One region of the Streptomyces sp. NPDC005302 genome, then DNA from elsewhere that is predicted to be linked to it. Evidence: riboswitches for the same ligand, from Rfam matches in the RefSeq annotation. Region 1 holds a riboswitch; each other region holds the start of a gene.
What was found. Region 1 has a riboswitch for thiamine pyrophosphate ahead of thiC (phosphomethylpyrimidine synthase ThiC). Riboswitches for the same ligand answer to the same signal wherever they lie in the genome.
Positions count from the first base shown of each region.

Region 2: it holds a riboswitch for thiamine pyrophosphate, as region 1 does, so the genes downstream of both, thiO (glycine oxidase ThiO) here and thiC (phosphomethylpyrimidine synthase ThiC) in region 1, are expected to answer to the same signal.
Region 3: it holds a riboswitch for thiamine pyrophosphate, as region 1 does, so the genes downstream of both, ABZT74_RS21565 (cytosine permease) here and thiC (phosphomethylpyrimidine synthase ThiC) in region 1, are expected to answer to the same signal.
Region 4: it holds a riboswitch for thiamine pyrophosphate, as region 1 does, so the genes downstream of both, ABZT74_RS16480 (thiamine ABC transporter substrate-binding protein) here and thiC (phosphomethylpyrimidine synthase ThiC) in region 1, are expected to answer to the same signal.

Region 1 covers NZ_JBEXGN010000001.1:366,154-369,355, forward strand. The annotation lists gene ABZT74_RS01610 (YibE/F family protein) at 1-1,495, opposite strand, end outside; TPP riboswitch at 1,567-1,723, shown strand; gene thiC (phosphomethylpyrimidine synthase ThiC) at 1,716-3,202, shown strand, end outside.
Region 2 covers NZ_JBEXGN010000004.1:166,828-170,029, forward strand. The annotation lists gene ABZT74_RS07455 (FAD-dependent oxidoreductase) at 1-692, opposite strand, end outside; gene ABZT74_RS07460 (hypothetical protein) at 725-1,102, opposite strand; TPP riboswitch at 1,155-1,268, shown strand; gene thiO (glycine oxidase ThiO) at 1,266-2,432, shown strand; gene thiS (sulfur carrier protein ThiS) at 2,429-2,629, shown strand; gene ABZT74_RS07475 (thiazole synthase) at 2,633-3,202, shown strand, end outside.
Region 3 covers NZ_JBEXGN010000014.1:78,727-81,928, forward strand. The annotation lists gene ABZT74_RS21555 (aldo/keto reductase) at 1-136, opposite strand, end outside; gene ABZT74_RS21560 (alpha/beta hydrolase) at 256-1,077, opposite strand; TPP riboswitch at 1,378-1,472, shown strand; gene ABZT74_RS21565 (cytosine permease) at 1,464-2,780, shown strand; gene thiD (bifunctional hydroxymethylpyrimidine kinase/phosphomethylpyrimidine kinase) at 2,841-3,202, shown strand, end outside.
Region 4 covers NZ_JBEXGN010000009.1:228,777-231,978, forward strand. The annotation lists gene rlmN (23S rRNA (adenine(2503)-C(2))-methyltransferase RlmN) at 1-1,005, shown strand, start outside; TPP riboswitch at 1,047-1,152, shown strand; gene ABZT74_RS16480 (thiamine ABC transporter substrate-binding protein) at 1,229-2,317, shown strand; gene ABZT74_RS16485 (iron ABC transporter permease) at 2,293-3,202, shown strand, end outside.

The sequences.
Region 1 (3,202 bases):
CCGGCACCGCGGCGACCAGGCCGATCGATCCGACCAGCGTGCGCACGATCTCCTCGGCGACCAGTTCGCTGTTGGCGACGGTGCCCACACTGCTCTGCGCGATCGAGAAGAGCAGCAGCAGCGGCAACGCGGCGCCCGCGTAGGCCAGGACGAGCGTGTTGACCACCGACGCGATGTGGTCGCGGCCGATCCGGATGCCCGCCCGGTACAGGCCGCGCCAGCCCATCGTGGGGTTCGCCTCGTGCAGCTCCCAGACCGCGGATGTCTGCGTCACCGTCACGTCGTCGAGTACACCGAGCGAGCCGATGATGACTCCGGCCAGCAGTAGACCGCTCATGTCGATCGACGGGTAGAGGCCGTGGATCAGGCCGGTGTTGTCGTCCGTGTTGCCGGTCAGGACGGCCCAGTCGATGAACACCGAGCCCAGGATGCCGATCAGCAGCAGGGAGAGCAGGGTGCCGACCACTGCCACGGATGTTCGGGCCGACAGGCCGTGGCACATGTAGAGCGCGATCAGCATGATCGCGCTGGACCCGACGACCGCCACGATCAGAGGGTTCGACCCCTGCAGGATGGCGGGCAGGATGAAGAAGTTCAGGATCATGAAGCTGATGGCCAGAGCGATCAGCGCCATGACGCCGCGCATCCGGCCCACCACCACGACGACCACGGCGAACAGGCCCGCCAGCAGGGTCAGCGGGAGCTTCCGGTTCGCGTCCGCCACCGAGTACTGGAGGTCCTTGGGGGCCGAGGGCTCGTACGCGACGATGACCTTCTCGTCCTGGTGCAACTGCCGTGACTGGTCCGGCTGGACGATCTCCGTGAACGTACGGCCCTTGTCCTTGCCGGTGTCGATCCGGATGGTCGCCCGCTTGCACTCGCCCGTCGCCTGCTGCTGCGCGGAGGAGCCCTCGGCCGTGGAGGTGTCGCCGGTCGGCGTCTCCCCCGAGGCGTTGACGGACTTGCAGTCCACCTGGACGATCTTGGTGACCGTCGCGTTCTGGGTCTGCCGGTCGAAGCCGACACCGGTGTGTTCGTGAGCCGGTGCGCCACCGGGCCACAGCACGACGAGGCCCACGGCGACCGCGGCCGCGAAGGGGATCAACACCGCGGCGATGACCTTGCGCAGATGCTTCGAGACGGGCGCCGCAGGGCCGTGGTTGTGGGAGTGCCCGTGCCCACCGCCGGAGCCGGGTCCGTGCCCGCCGCCCGGTCCGTGCCCGTGACCCTGACCCTGTCCACCACCAGACCCGCGCCCATGGCCGTCACCGGGGCCCTGCCCTTGTCGGTCACCGTCACCGGGGTCGCCGCTTCCGCTGCCCGGTCTCGGACCGGGGCGGTTTCCGGGGCCGGAACCGGGCCCGTATCCCTGGTCATCGGCCGACCCAGGTCCGTGCCCGCGACTGGTGCCGGGACCGCGTCCACGGCCGTCGTCGGAGCCCGGACGGCGCGGTGGCTCGGACGGGGGGAACGATGGCTGCTGGGTCGTTGTCACCGACCGATCATCGCAAGAACGGCAAGGGCCCCCTGTTCACCGCGCCAGATATGACGCTAGCGTGGAGTCACCTTTGCACACGCGGGAGCTCGGAGCACCGGGCTGAGAGGGCGCTGACCTCCGTCTTCGCGATGTTTCACATGAAACATCGGCGAACGGAAGCCGCTGCGTCGACCGCCGAACCTGTTACCGGGTAATGCCGGCGTAGGGAGTAGGTCTCATGACCAACAAGGACGTACGCACGCCTGCCTCCAGCCAGACGGACGGCACTTCGTCGCCGTCTGAGAACGATGAGGGCGGGAAGTCCATCGGCTGGCACAAGGCGTACGTCGGGGGTACGCGCCCCGATCTGCGCGTGCCGGTCCGTCAGGTGCACCTGACCAATGGGCAGTCCGTGACGCTGTACGACACCTCGGGCCCGTACACGGATCCGAGCATCGACACGGATGTGCGCCGGGGACTGGCGCCGCTGCGGGAGAACTGGATCATCGCTCGCGGCGACACCGAGGAGTACGCGGGTCGTCCCGTCCTTCCGGAGGACGACGGGATCAAGCACACATCGCCGCGCGGCGGTCTGCGCAATCTCGACGCGGTCTTCCCGGGGCGGCCGCGTCAGCCTCGACGAGGGCGATCCGGTCAGGCGGTCACGCAACTCGCGTACGCCCGCCGCGGCGAGATCACCCCCGAGATGGAGTTCGTCGCCATTCGGGAAAGCGTCGAACCCGAGGTCGTGCGTGAGGAGATCGCCGCCGGTCGGGCGGTGCTGCCCGTGAACGTCAACCATCCCGAGATCGAGCCGATGATCATCGGGAAGCGGTTCCTGGTGAAGGTGAACGCCAACATCGGCAACTCCGCCGTCACTTCCTCCATCGAGGAAGAGGTCGACAAGATGACCTGGGCGACTCACTGGGGCGCCGATACTGTCATGGACCTGTCTACCGGGCGGAACATCCACACCACCCGTGAGTGGGTGCTGCGCAACTCCCCCGTCCCCATCGGAACGGTGCCGCTCTACCAGGCGTTGGAGAAGGTCGACGGCCGTGCCGAGGAACTCACCTGGGAGATCTACAAGGACACGGTCATCGAACAGGCCGAGCAGGGCGTGGACTACATGACGGTCCACGCGGGCGTCCGCCTCGCGTACGTGCCGCTCACCGCGAACCGCAAGACCGGCATCGTCTCGCGCGGCGGTTCGATCATGGCGGCCTGGTGCCTGGCGCACCACCAGGAGTCCTTCCTGTACGAGAACTTCGAGGAGCTCTGCGAGATCCTCGCCGCGTACGACGTCACCTACTCGCTCGGCGACGGTCTGCGGCCCGGCTCCATCGCGGACGCCAACGACGCAGCGCAGTTCGCGGAGTTGAGGACGCTCGGGGAACTCAACACGATCGCGAAGCGTTTCCATGTACAGACGATGATCGAAGGCCCGGGGCATGTCCCGATGCACAAGATCAAGGAGAACATCGACCTTCAGCAGGAGATCTGTGATGAAGCTCCGTTCTATACGCTCGGCCCGCTGACCACCGACGTCGCGCCCGCGTACGACCACATCACCTCCGGCATCGGTGCCGCCATGATCGCCTGGTGGGGCACGGCCATGCTCTGCTACGTGACGCCCAAGGAGCACCTGGGGCTGCCCAACCGTGACGACGTCAAGACCGGCGTCATCACCTACAAGATCGCCGCTCATGCGGCCGATCTCGCCAA
Region 2 (3,202 bases), on a different contig from region 1:
ACCCGGGAGCCGTCGTCCAGGACCACGGCGCCGGGTTCGACGCGCTCCACGCGCGTGTGCGTGCGCAGTGTGGCGCCGCTGTCCGCGTACCAGCGGGCCATCGGCGCGGCCACCTCGGCGGGCAGTGCGGCGGCGAGCGGCCGGTCGGCGGCCTCGACGACCGTCACCGCGCAGCCGGCCTCGCGCGCGGCGGTGGCGAACTCGGCGCCGATCCAGCCGGCGCCGACGACCACGATGGCGTGCTGCTGGAGCAGGACGGGCCGCAGCCGGTCGGCGTCGTCCAGCGTGCGCAGCAGGTGCACCCCCGGCACGCCCTCGGCGCCGGGCAGCCGGATCGGTTCGGCCCCGGTGGCGACGACGAGGACGTCGTACGGGACGGGTCCGCCGGCCGTGTCGAGCTCGTGGTCCCCGGCGCGCACGCCGAGCGCCTCCAGGCCGAGCCGCAGGTCGATGTCCAGTGCCTCGAAGTCGACGTCGAAGGCGGAGCCCTCGGCCTTGCCGAGCAGGACGGCCTTGGACAGCGGTGGCCGGTCGTACGGCTGATGGGGCTCGGCGCCGATCAGCGTGACGGTGCCCGTGAAGCCCTGCTCGCGCAGGGCGACCGCCGTCTGCACCCCGGCCATGCCCGCGCCGACCACGACGACCCGCCGTGCCGTGGACCCCTGTGCCTTCGCCTGCGTCTGCTCGCTCACCTGATCACCATAGACACCTGACAATTCGTCAGTCAGCGGACGTGCGCGGTGATCTGCTGCACAGGGGCCGTCTCCCGCACCTGTTCGACCACGCTGGTGCCCGAGCCGGCCTGCGACTCCCAGGCCCAGGTCTCCTCCAGCCGCACCCGGCCGTCGGGCAGTTCGGTCACGAGGGACACGCAGTGCCCGGACGAGGTGGTGCCGTCGGCCTTGAGCTGGACGTAGCGGAAGTCGAGGCGGTCGCCCTCGCGGGTCCCGATGAGGTGTCCGCGGACGACGTCGCCGCCCGCGTAGTCGGCCCAGACCGTGCCGTCCGCCTCGCGGTAGGCGAACCGGGTGCGGGTACCGACCTGGCCCGGCGCCTGGTCGGCGACCGGGGCGAGGACGAGGCCGTCGAGCGAGCGTGCCATGGGCGGAGGCTCCCTTACCGAGTCCGTGGAGGGCGGGCTAGGGTGGCCACCGTAAAGCACTCGCGGGAGCCCGTACGCAACGGGCTGAGAGGGAGGCTGGGGCGGCCTCCGACCGTACGAACCTGATCCGGGTCATGCCGGCGAAGGGAGGGTCTGGACGCCCATGTCGCCTACACGTTCGTCCGACGTCCTCGTCATCGGGGGCGGGATCATCGGTCTCGTCACAGCTTGGCGGGCCGCGCAGCGCGGGTTCGGCACCGCGCTCGTCGACCCCGAGCCGGGTGGCGGGGCCGCGCAGGTCGCGGCCGGGATGCTCGCGGCCGTCACCGAGCTGCACTACGGCGAGGAGACCCTGCTCGGCCTCAATCTCGCCTCCGCGCGCCGCTATCCGGACTTCGCGGCCGAACTCACCGAGGCGACCGGCCAGGACCTGGGCTACCGCCGGTGCGGCACGCTGGCCGTCGCGCTGGACGCCGACGACCGCGCCCACCTGCGGGAACTGCACGCGCTGCAGAGCCGTTCGGGGCTCGACTCGGAGTGGCTGACCGGTCGTGAGTGCCGCCGTCTCGAGCCGATGCTCGCGCCCGGGGTGCGCGGCGGGCTGCGGGTCGACGGCGACCACCAGATCGACCCGCGACGCCTCGCGGCGGCCCTGGTCACGGCGTGCGAGCGGGCCGGGGTGAGCATCCACCGCACCTGGGCGGACCGCCTCACCGTCGTCCGTGACCGGGCCGCCGGTGTGGTCACCTCGGACGGCACCGAACTCGGCGCGGGCCAGGTGGTGCTGGCCGGGGGCAGCCTCAGCGGGCAGCTGGCCGGCGTCCCCGACGACGTCCTGCCACCGGTGCGCCCGGTGAAGGGGCAGGTACTGCGGCTGACCGTGCCCCAGCGGTACGCGCCGTTCCTGAACCGCACCGTGCGGGCCGTGGTGCGCGGCAGCCACCTGTACCTGGTGCCGCGCGAGAACGGCGAACTCGTGGTGGGCGCGACCAGCGAGGAGCTCGGCTGGGACACCACGGTGACGGCCGGCGGTGTGTACGAGCTGCTGCGCGACGCCCACGAGCTGGTGCCCGGGATCACCGAGCTGCCCCTCACCGAGACCCGCGCGGGACTGCGCCCCGGCTCGCCCGACAACGCCCCGCTGCTCGGCCCGACCGCGCTGGACGGGCTGCTGCTGGCCACCGGGCACTTCCGCAACGGCGTGCTCCTCACGCCGGTCACCGGCGACGCCATGGCGCACGTCCTGACAACCGGCGAACTCCCCGACGACGTCCGCCCCTTCAGCCCGCGGCGCTTCGGCGCCACCGCCCTCACGGAGCAGCCCGCATGAACATCGTCGTCAACGGAGAGCGGCAGCGGATCGCCGCCGGGACCGCGCTCGACACCCTCGTCGCCACCCTCACCCCGGCACCCTCGGGAGTGGCCGCCGCCCTGAACGAGACCGTCGTCCCGCGCGGGCAGTGGTCGTCCACCTCGCTGGCCGAGGGCGACCGCGTCGAGGTCCTCACCGCCGTACAGGGAGGCTGACCCATGGCCGACGACCCCTTCGTCCTCGGGGGGACGACCTACGCCTCCCGGCTGATCATGGGGACGGGCGGGGCGCCCAGCCTCGACGTCCTGGAGCGCTCCCTCGTGGCGTCCGGCACGGAGCTGACGACGGTCGCGATGCGGCGCGTGGACGCCTCCGTGCACGGCTCGGTCCTGTCGGTGCTCGACCGCCTCGGCATCCGGGTCCTGCCGAACACCGCCGGCTGCTACACCGCGGGCGAGGCCGTTCTGACGGCCCGTCTCGCGCGCGAGGCGCTCGGCACCGACCTGGTCAAGCTGGAGGTCATCGCCGACGAGCGCACCCTGCTGCCCGATCCGGTGGAGCTGCTGGACGCGGCGGAGACGCTGGTCGACGACGGCTTCACGGTGCTGCCCTACACGAACGACGACCCGGTCCTCGCCCGCAAGCTGGAGGACGTCGGCTGCGCCGCGGTCATGCCGCTCGGCTCGCCCATCGGGTCCGGGCTCGGCATCCGCAACCCGCACAACTTCCAGCTGATCGTGGAGCACGCGGGCGTGCCGGTGATCCTGGACGCCGGGGCCGGTACGGCG
Region 3 (3,202 bases), on a different contig from region 1:
CGCGCTCGCTCGGCGTCCCGTGGTGGAAGGCCGCGCTGCCCGTCAGGCGCATCGCGCCGAAGCCGACGCGGCTGACGGTGAGGTCGCCCAGTGTCCAGGTGCCCGCGGCGGACGCGGTGATCGTTTCTGCGGTCATCGCGGCAGTTTCGCACACGCCTTTGAGGAAGCCGTTCGGTCAGGCGTCGCCGGTCAGCGCCCTGCGCCCACCCGTCGTTGGGGTGCGACGCGCCGAAGTGGCCTTCGGTGAACCGGGGTTCAGCTGGTGCCGGGGCGGGCGATCCGTGCGGCGAAGGCGGCGATGTCGGCGACCACGCGCTCGGGCTGTTCCCAGTGGACGGCGTGGCCCGCGTTCTCGTACGGGAGGAAGTCGGCTCCGTGGACCGCGTCCAGGACCGTCTGCTGGTCGTCACGGGTCAGGAAACGGTCCTGTTCGCCCCACACGACGAGGGTGGGCACCAGGATGCCCGCGAGGGTCGCGCCGAGATCGGCGTCGAGGAGACCGCGCCCGGTCTCCTGCCAGACGTGGGCCGGGAGTTTGAGGCCCTCCTCGACCAGCGTCTCGACGAAGCCGCGGGCGAGCGGGGCCGCGGTCATGCCGGTGACGAACTCCTCGACGAACGCCCGGGGCACGGGGTCGGCGAGACCGTCCAGGCGCTTGCGCCACGCGTCGGCCGCGGGCTTGTCCGCGAGGGTGCCGGGGACGCCGAGCAGGACGAGCCCGGCGATGCGGTCGGGATGGCTGCCGGCGACGATCCGCGCGGCTACGCCGCCGGTGGACGCCGCCACGAGTACGGCGCGCGGGATGCCGGCCGCGTCGAGGAAGGCGACCAGGTCGGCCGCGAAGTCGTCGGGGGTGTAGCCGTCCGGCGGGCGGCCGGCGTCGCCGTGGCCGCGCTGGGTGGGCGCGTACCCGTGCAGTGACGGCGGAAGGCGTCGAAGGAGGGGCTCGAAGGACCACCAGGAGTCGGCGAGACCGTGCACGAAGACGACCGGCGTACCACTGGGGTAGCCGGCTTCGGCGTACGGAAGGGTCAGCTCCTCGTTCACCTGCGCGGACTTCAGGGAGATCACGGTCACGGCGCCCTGCCTCCTTCCGCCCGGCCACCCGGGTCCGGGAACCCGGGAACGGAGAGCGGGCGGCGATCACCTCCGACAGTACCGACGGGAGGCACCCGGCGCGCTGCGGGTGGCCCGACCGGGGGCCGCGGAAGCGGCGCGAGCGGACGCGGGCCGCTCGCGGTGACCCGGGCCCGCCTCGCGAAGGAGGTCCGCCGGTCCGCCGGTCCGCCGGTCCGTGCGGAGCAGGCCGAGCGGGCGGAGCGATGGGCGCAGGTCCGCCATACACAGGAGCGCGGGGATGGGGTTAGTGTGTCCGTCGTACCGGACACGGGGTGCCCCGTCCGAGGGCTGAGATCACACCCGTCGAACCTGAACCAGTTCGTACTGGCGGAGGGATGTCTTTCATGCCATTGGCGCATGTTTCCGGCGGGCTGCCCGCCGACAGCCGGCCGATCGTCTTCGACGGGTCGATGCCCGCGGCTCCCGGCGATCTGCGGGTGGAGGGGCACGGCATCGAGCCCGTCCCCGAGAGCAACCGGTACGGCGGGCCCTGGCGCCTGTTCACCGTGTGGTTCGCCCCGAACCTCACGATGACGGGCGTGTTCACCGGCACCATCGGCGTCGCGCTCGGTCTGGACTTCGGCACCGCCCTCACGGCGGTCGTCCTCGGGACCGTGGTCGGGGCCCTGCCCACCGCCTACCTGAGCACTTGGGGCGGCCTCACCGGAACGGGCCAACTCCCGCTCGCCCGGCTCGCGTTCGGCCGGGCGGTCGCCCTGCCCGGACTGCTCCAGTGGCTGTCCTCGGTGGCCTGGGACGCGCTGATCGGGCTGTTCGGCGGGGACGCGCTGGCGCGGTTGTGCGGCTGGCCGTTCTGGGTCGGCGTGCTCGTGATGATGGCGGCGCAGGGGGCACTCGGTGTCCTCGGCTACGAGGCCATCCACCGCCTGCAGATCGTCATGACCTTCGTGCTCGCGGTCGCGTTCGCCGTGATCGCCTGGCGGATGCTGGACGGCGTCCACCCCGCCACCACCGGCTCCGCGACCGGCGCGGACCACATGGGGGCGTTCGTGCTCACCAGCACCATCGCGCTCAGCCTGTCACTGTCCTGGGCTCCGTACGCCAGTGACTTCAGCCGCTATCTGCCGCGCGCCACCTCCCGTCCGCGGATGTTCTGGTGCACCCTGCTCGGCCTCGTCGTGTCCTTCGTCGCCGTGCAGGCCCTCGGTCTGTGGGGCGCGTCCGTGCTGACCGACCAGACGGCGGCGGGTGTCGAGGAGTTGCTGGGCGGCGGGGCGGCGGGCGCGTTCGGACTGCTCGCCGTGGCGCTGGCGGCCGCGCTGGCCGCCGCGCTCGGGTTCCCGCTCGTGCTCTGGATGCACGCGGCGGACACCACCGCCCGCTTCCAGAACGTGCTGCTGTTCGTGGGCTACTGGATCCCCGGGTTCGTCGCGATCGTCGTCGTCGACTGGATCGCCCGCGCCCGTGAACGTGCCGGTGCCCCCGTCGACCTCGCCGTCGAGACCGCGCGCCCGTTCCCGGCGTGGCCGTCCCTGCTGGCCTTCGTCGCCGCGTTCGGCGCGGCCGTTCCGTTCATGGACACCGGCCTGTACGTGGGTCCGGTGGCCGACGCGCTGCACGGCGCCGACTTCTCCTACTACGTCGCGTTCCTCGTCGCCCTCGCCCTCTACACGCCCCTGCGACTGCGCCGCCGCGCCTAGGGCGGCCCGGAACACCTCGCACCGTCGGGCCCGTTGCCGTACCCCGAGAGGAACCCACGTATGACCACGCCGCCCCGCGTCCTGACGATCGCCGGATCCGACTCCGGCGGAGGCGCCGGAATCCAGGCCGACCTGAAGACGATGCTGGCGCTCGGCGCCCACGGGATGAGTGTGCTCACCGCGGTGACCGCGCAGAACTCCGTGGGTGTGCAGGGGGCCTGGGAGCTGTCCGAGGACGCGGTGCGTGCCCAGTACCGCAGTGTCGTCGACGACATCGGCGTCCAGGCCGTCAAGACGGGCATGTTGTCGTCGCCCGCCCTCGTCACGACGGTTGCCGAACTCCTGGCGGACGTGGGAGTACCGGTCGTCGTCGACCCGGTGAGCGTCTCCAAGCACGGGGACCGGCTGCTGGCGGACGACGC
Region 4 (3,202 bases), on a different contig from region 1:
GCCGCGATCGGTGAGAAGCCGTTTCGCGCCAAGCAGCTCTCGCAGCACTACTTCGCCCGGTACGCGCACGACCCCGAGCAGTGGACGGACATCCCGGCCGCCTCGCGGGGCAAGCTCCAGGAAGCGCTGCTTCCCGAGCTGATGACCGTCGTCCGGCATCTGTCGACCGACCAGGAAACCACCCGCAAGACCCTGTGGCGGCTCTTCGACGGCACGCTCGTCGAATCCGTGCTGATGCGCTACCCGGACCGGGTGACGATGTGCATCAGCTCGCAGGCCGGCTGCGGGATGAACTGCCCGTTCTGCGCCACCGGACAGGCCGGCCTCGACCGGAACCTGTCGACGGGCGAGATCGTGCACCAGATCGTCGACGGGATGCGGGCGCTGCGGGACGGCGAGATCCCCGGTGGCCCGGCGCGGCTGAGCAACATCGTCTTCATGGGGATGGGCGAGCCGCTCGCCAACTACAAGCGCGTGGTCGGGGCGATCCGGGCCCTCACCGACCCCGAGCCGGACGGCCTCGGCCTCTCGCAGCGCGGTATCACCGTGTCGACGGTCGGCCTCGTGCCCGCCATCAACCGGTTCTCCGACGAGGGCTTCAAGTGCCGTCTCGCGATCTCCCTGCACGCTCCGGACGACGAGCTGCGCGACACCCTCGTCCCCGTGAACACGCGGTGGAAGGTGCGCGAGGTGCTGGACGCCGGATGGGAGTACGCCGCGAAGTCCGGGCGGCGCCTGTCCATCGAGTACGCCCTCATCCGGGACATCAACGACCAGGCGTGGCGGGGCGACCGGCTCGGCCGGATGCTCAAGGGCAAGCCGGTGCACGTCAACCTCATCCCGCTGAACCCGACCCCGGGTTCGAAGTGGACCGCCTCGCGGCCCGAGGACGAGAAGGCGTTCGTCGAGGCGATCGCCGCCCACGGCGTGCCGGTGACCGTCCGGGACACCCGCGGACAGGAGATCGACGGAGCGTGCGGTCAGCTCGCCGCGACCGAGCGGTAGTCTGAGACGCGTCCGTACAACGTCATACCCTTCACATCTTCATATTCCGACAGGGGAGCGCCACAGCGCTGAGAGTGCGGGACAGACCGCAGACCCTCTGAACCTTGCCCAGGTCATTCTGGGTAGGAAGTTCGGTCATCACTCAAGCTGTTGCGCCCTGCCCGGGATCCGTCAGAGTTCCCGGGCAGGGCCGCGTCTCTTCCTGGTCAGCCAGGAGGAATCAGTGAGCACCACCAGCAAGCGGTTCGCGGCGACGGCCGTCGGGCTGAGCCTCGTCACGCTGCCCGTCCTGTCGGCGTGCGGCTCGTCCGACGCCGGCGCCTCGGGAGACCCGAAGACCGTCACGCTCGTTACCCACGACTCGTGGGTCGTCTCCAAGAGCGTGCTCAAGGACTTCGAGAAGCGGTCCGGCTACACGGTCCGTGTCCTCAAGGACGGCGACGCCGGGCAGGCCGTCAACAAGGCGATCCTGACCAAGGACAATCCGCAGGGCGACGTCTTCTTCGGCGTCGACAACACCCTGCTGAGCCGGGCCCTCGACAACGGGCTCTTCCAGTCCTACGAGGCCAAGGGCTCCGACGGGATCGCCCAGCAGTACCGCGTCGACCAGGACAGGCACCGGGTCACGCCCATCGACTCCGGCGACATCTGCGTCAACTACGACAAGGCGTACTTCACCAAGCACGACCTGGCGCCGCCGAAGTCGTTCGACGACCTGGTCAAGCCCGCCTACAAGAACCTCCTCGTCACCGAGAACGCGTCGACCTCCTCGCCCGGTCTCGGCTTCCTGCTCGGGACCGCCGCGAAGTACGGCGACGACCAGTGGCAGGGCTACTGGAAGAAGCTCAAGGCCAACGGCGTGAAGGTCGTGGACGGCTGGGAGCAGGCGTACAACGACGAGTTCTCCGGGTCGGCCGGCGGCAAGAAGGCCAAGGGCGACCGGCCCCTCGTCGTCTCGTACGCCTCCTCGCCGCCCGCCGAGGTCGTCTACGCCGATCCGAAGCCCACCACCGCCCCGACCGGCGTCGTGGACGGCACCTGCTTCCGCCAGGTCGAGTACGCGGGACTCCTCAGCAACGCCTCCAACACCAAGGGCGGCAAGGCGCTCGTCGACTTCCTGCTGACCAAGGAGTTCCAGCAGGACATGCCGCTGAACATGTTCGTGTACCCCGTCACCGACACCGCCGAGGTGCCCGAGGAGTTCACGAAGTTCGGCCCGCAGGCCAAGGACCCGGAGACCCTGGCCCCCGCGAAGATCGCAGCCGACCGCGACCAGTGGGTCAAGTCGTGGACCTCGCTCGTACTGAAGTAGCCGGGCGGAACCCGCGCGCGGCCCGGCGGCAGGGCGCGACACGGCTCGGCCTCATGGCCCTGCCCGTCGCGTTCTTCGCGGTGTTCTTCGCCTACCCGGTGGTCGCGATCGTCGCGCGCGGGCTGCACGTCGACGGCGGCTGGCGGTTCGGCCGGCTCTGGGACGTCCTGGCCCAGCCCGACATCCGGCACGTGCTGTGGTTCACCACGTGGCAGGCGCTCGCCTCCACGGCGCTCACGCTGCTGATCGCGCTCCCCGGCGCGTACGTGTTCGCGCGCTTCGAGTTCCGGGGCAAACAGCTCCTGCGGGCCGTGGTGACCGTTCCGTTCGTGCTGCCGACCGTCGTCGTGGGCACCGCGTTCCTCGCCCTCGTCGGCCGGGGCGGGCTGCTCGACGAGCTGTGGGGCGTACGCCTGGACACCACGGTGTGGGCGATCCTGCTCGCACACGTCTTCTTCAACTACGCGGTGGTCGTACGGACCGTCGGCGGGCTCTGGTCGCAGCTCGACCCGCGGCAGGAGGAGGCCGCGCGGATGCTCGGCGCCTCGCGCCTCGCGGCCTGGCGCAGGGTGACGCTTCCGGCGCTCGCCCCCGCCGTGGCCGCCGCCGCCCTCATGGTCTTCCTCTTCACCTTCACCTCGTTCGGTGTGGTGCAGATCCTCGGTGGCCCCACCTTCTCGACCCTGGAGGTCGAGATCTACCGGCAGACCTCCGAGATCTTCGACCTCGGGACGGCGGCGGTGCTGACGATCATCCAGTTCGCGGCGGTCGGGGCGATCCTCGCCGTGCACGCGGCGACCGTCCGCCGCCGCGAGGCCGCGCTGCGGCTGGTGTCCGCGCGGACGACCGCGCGCAGGCCGCGCGGCGCCGGGCAGTGGGCGCTCC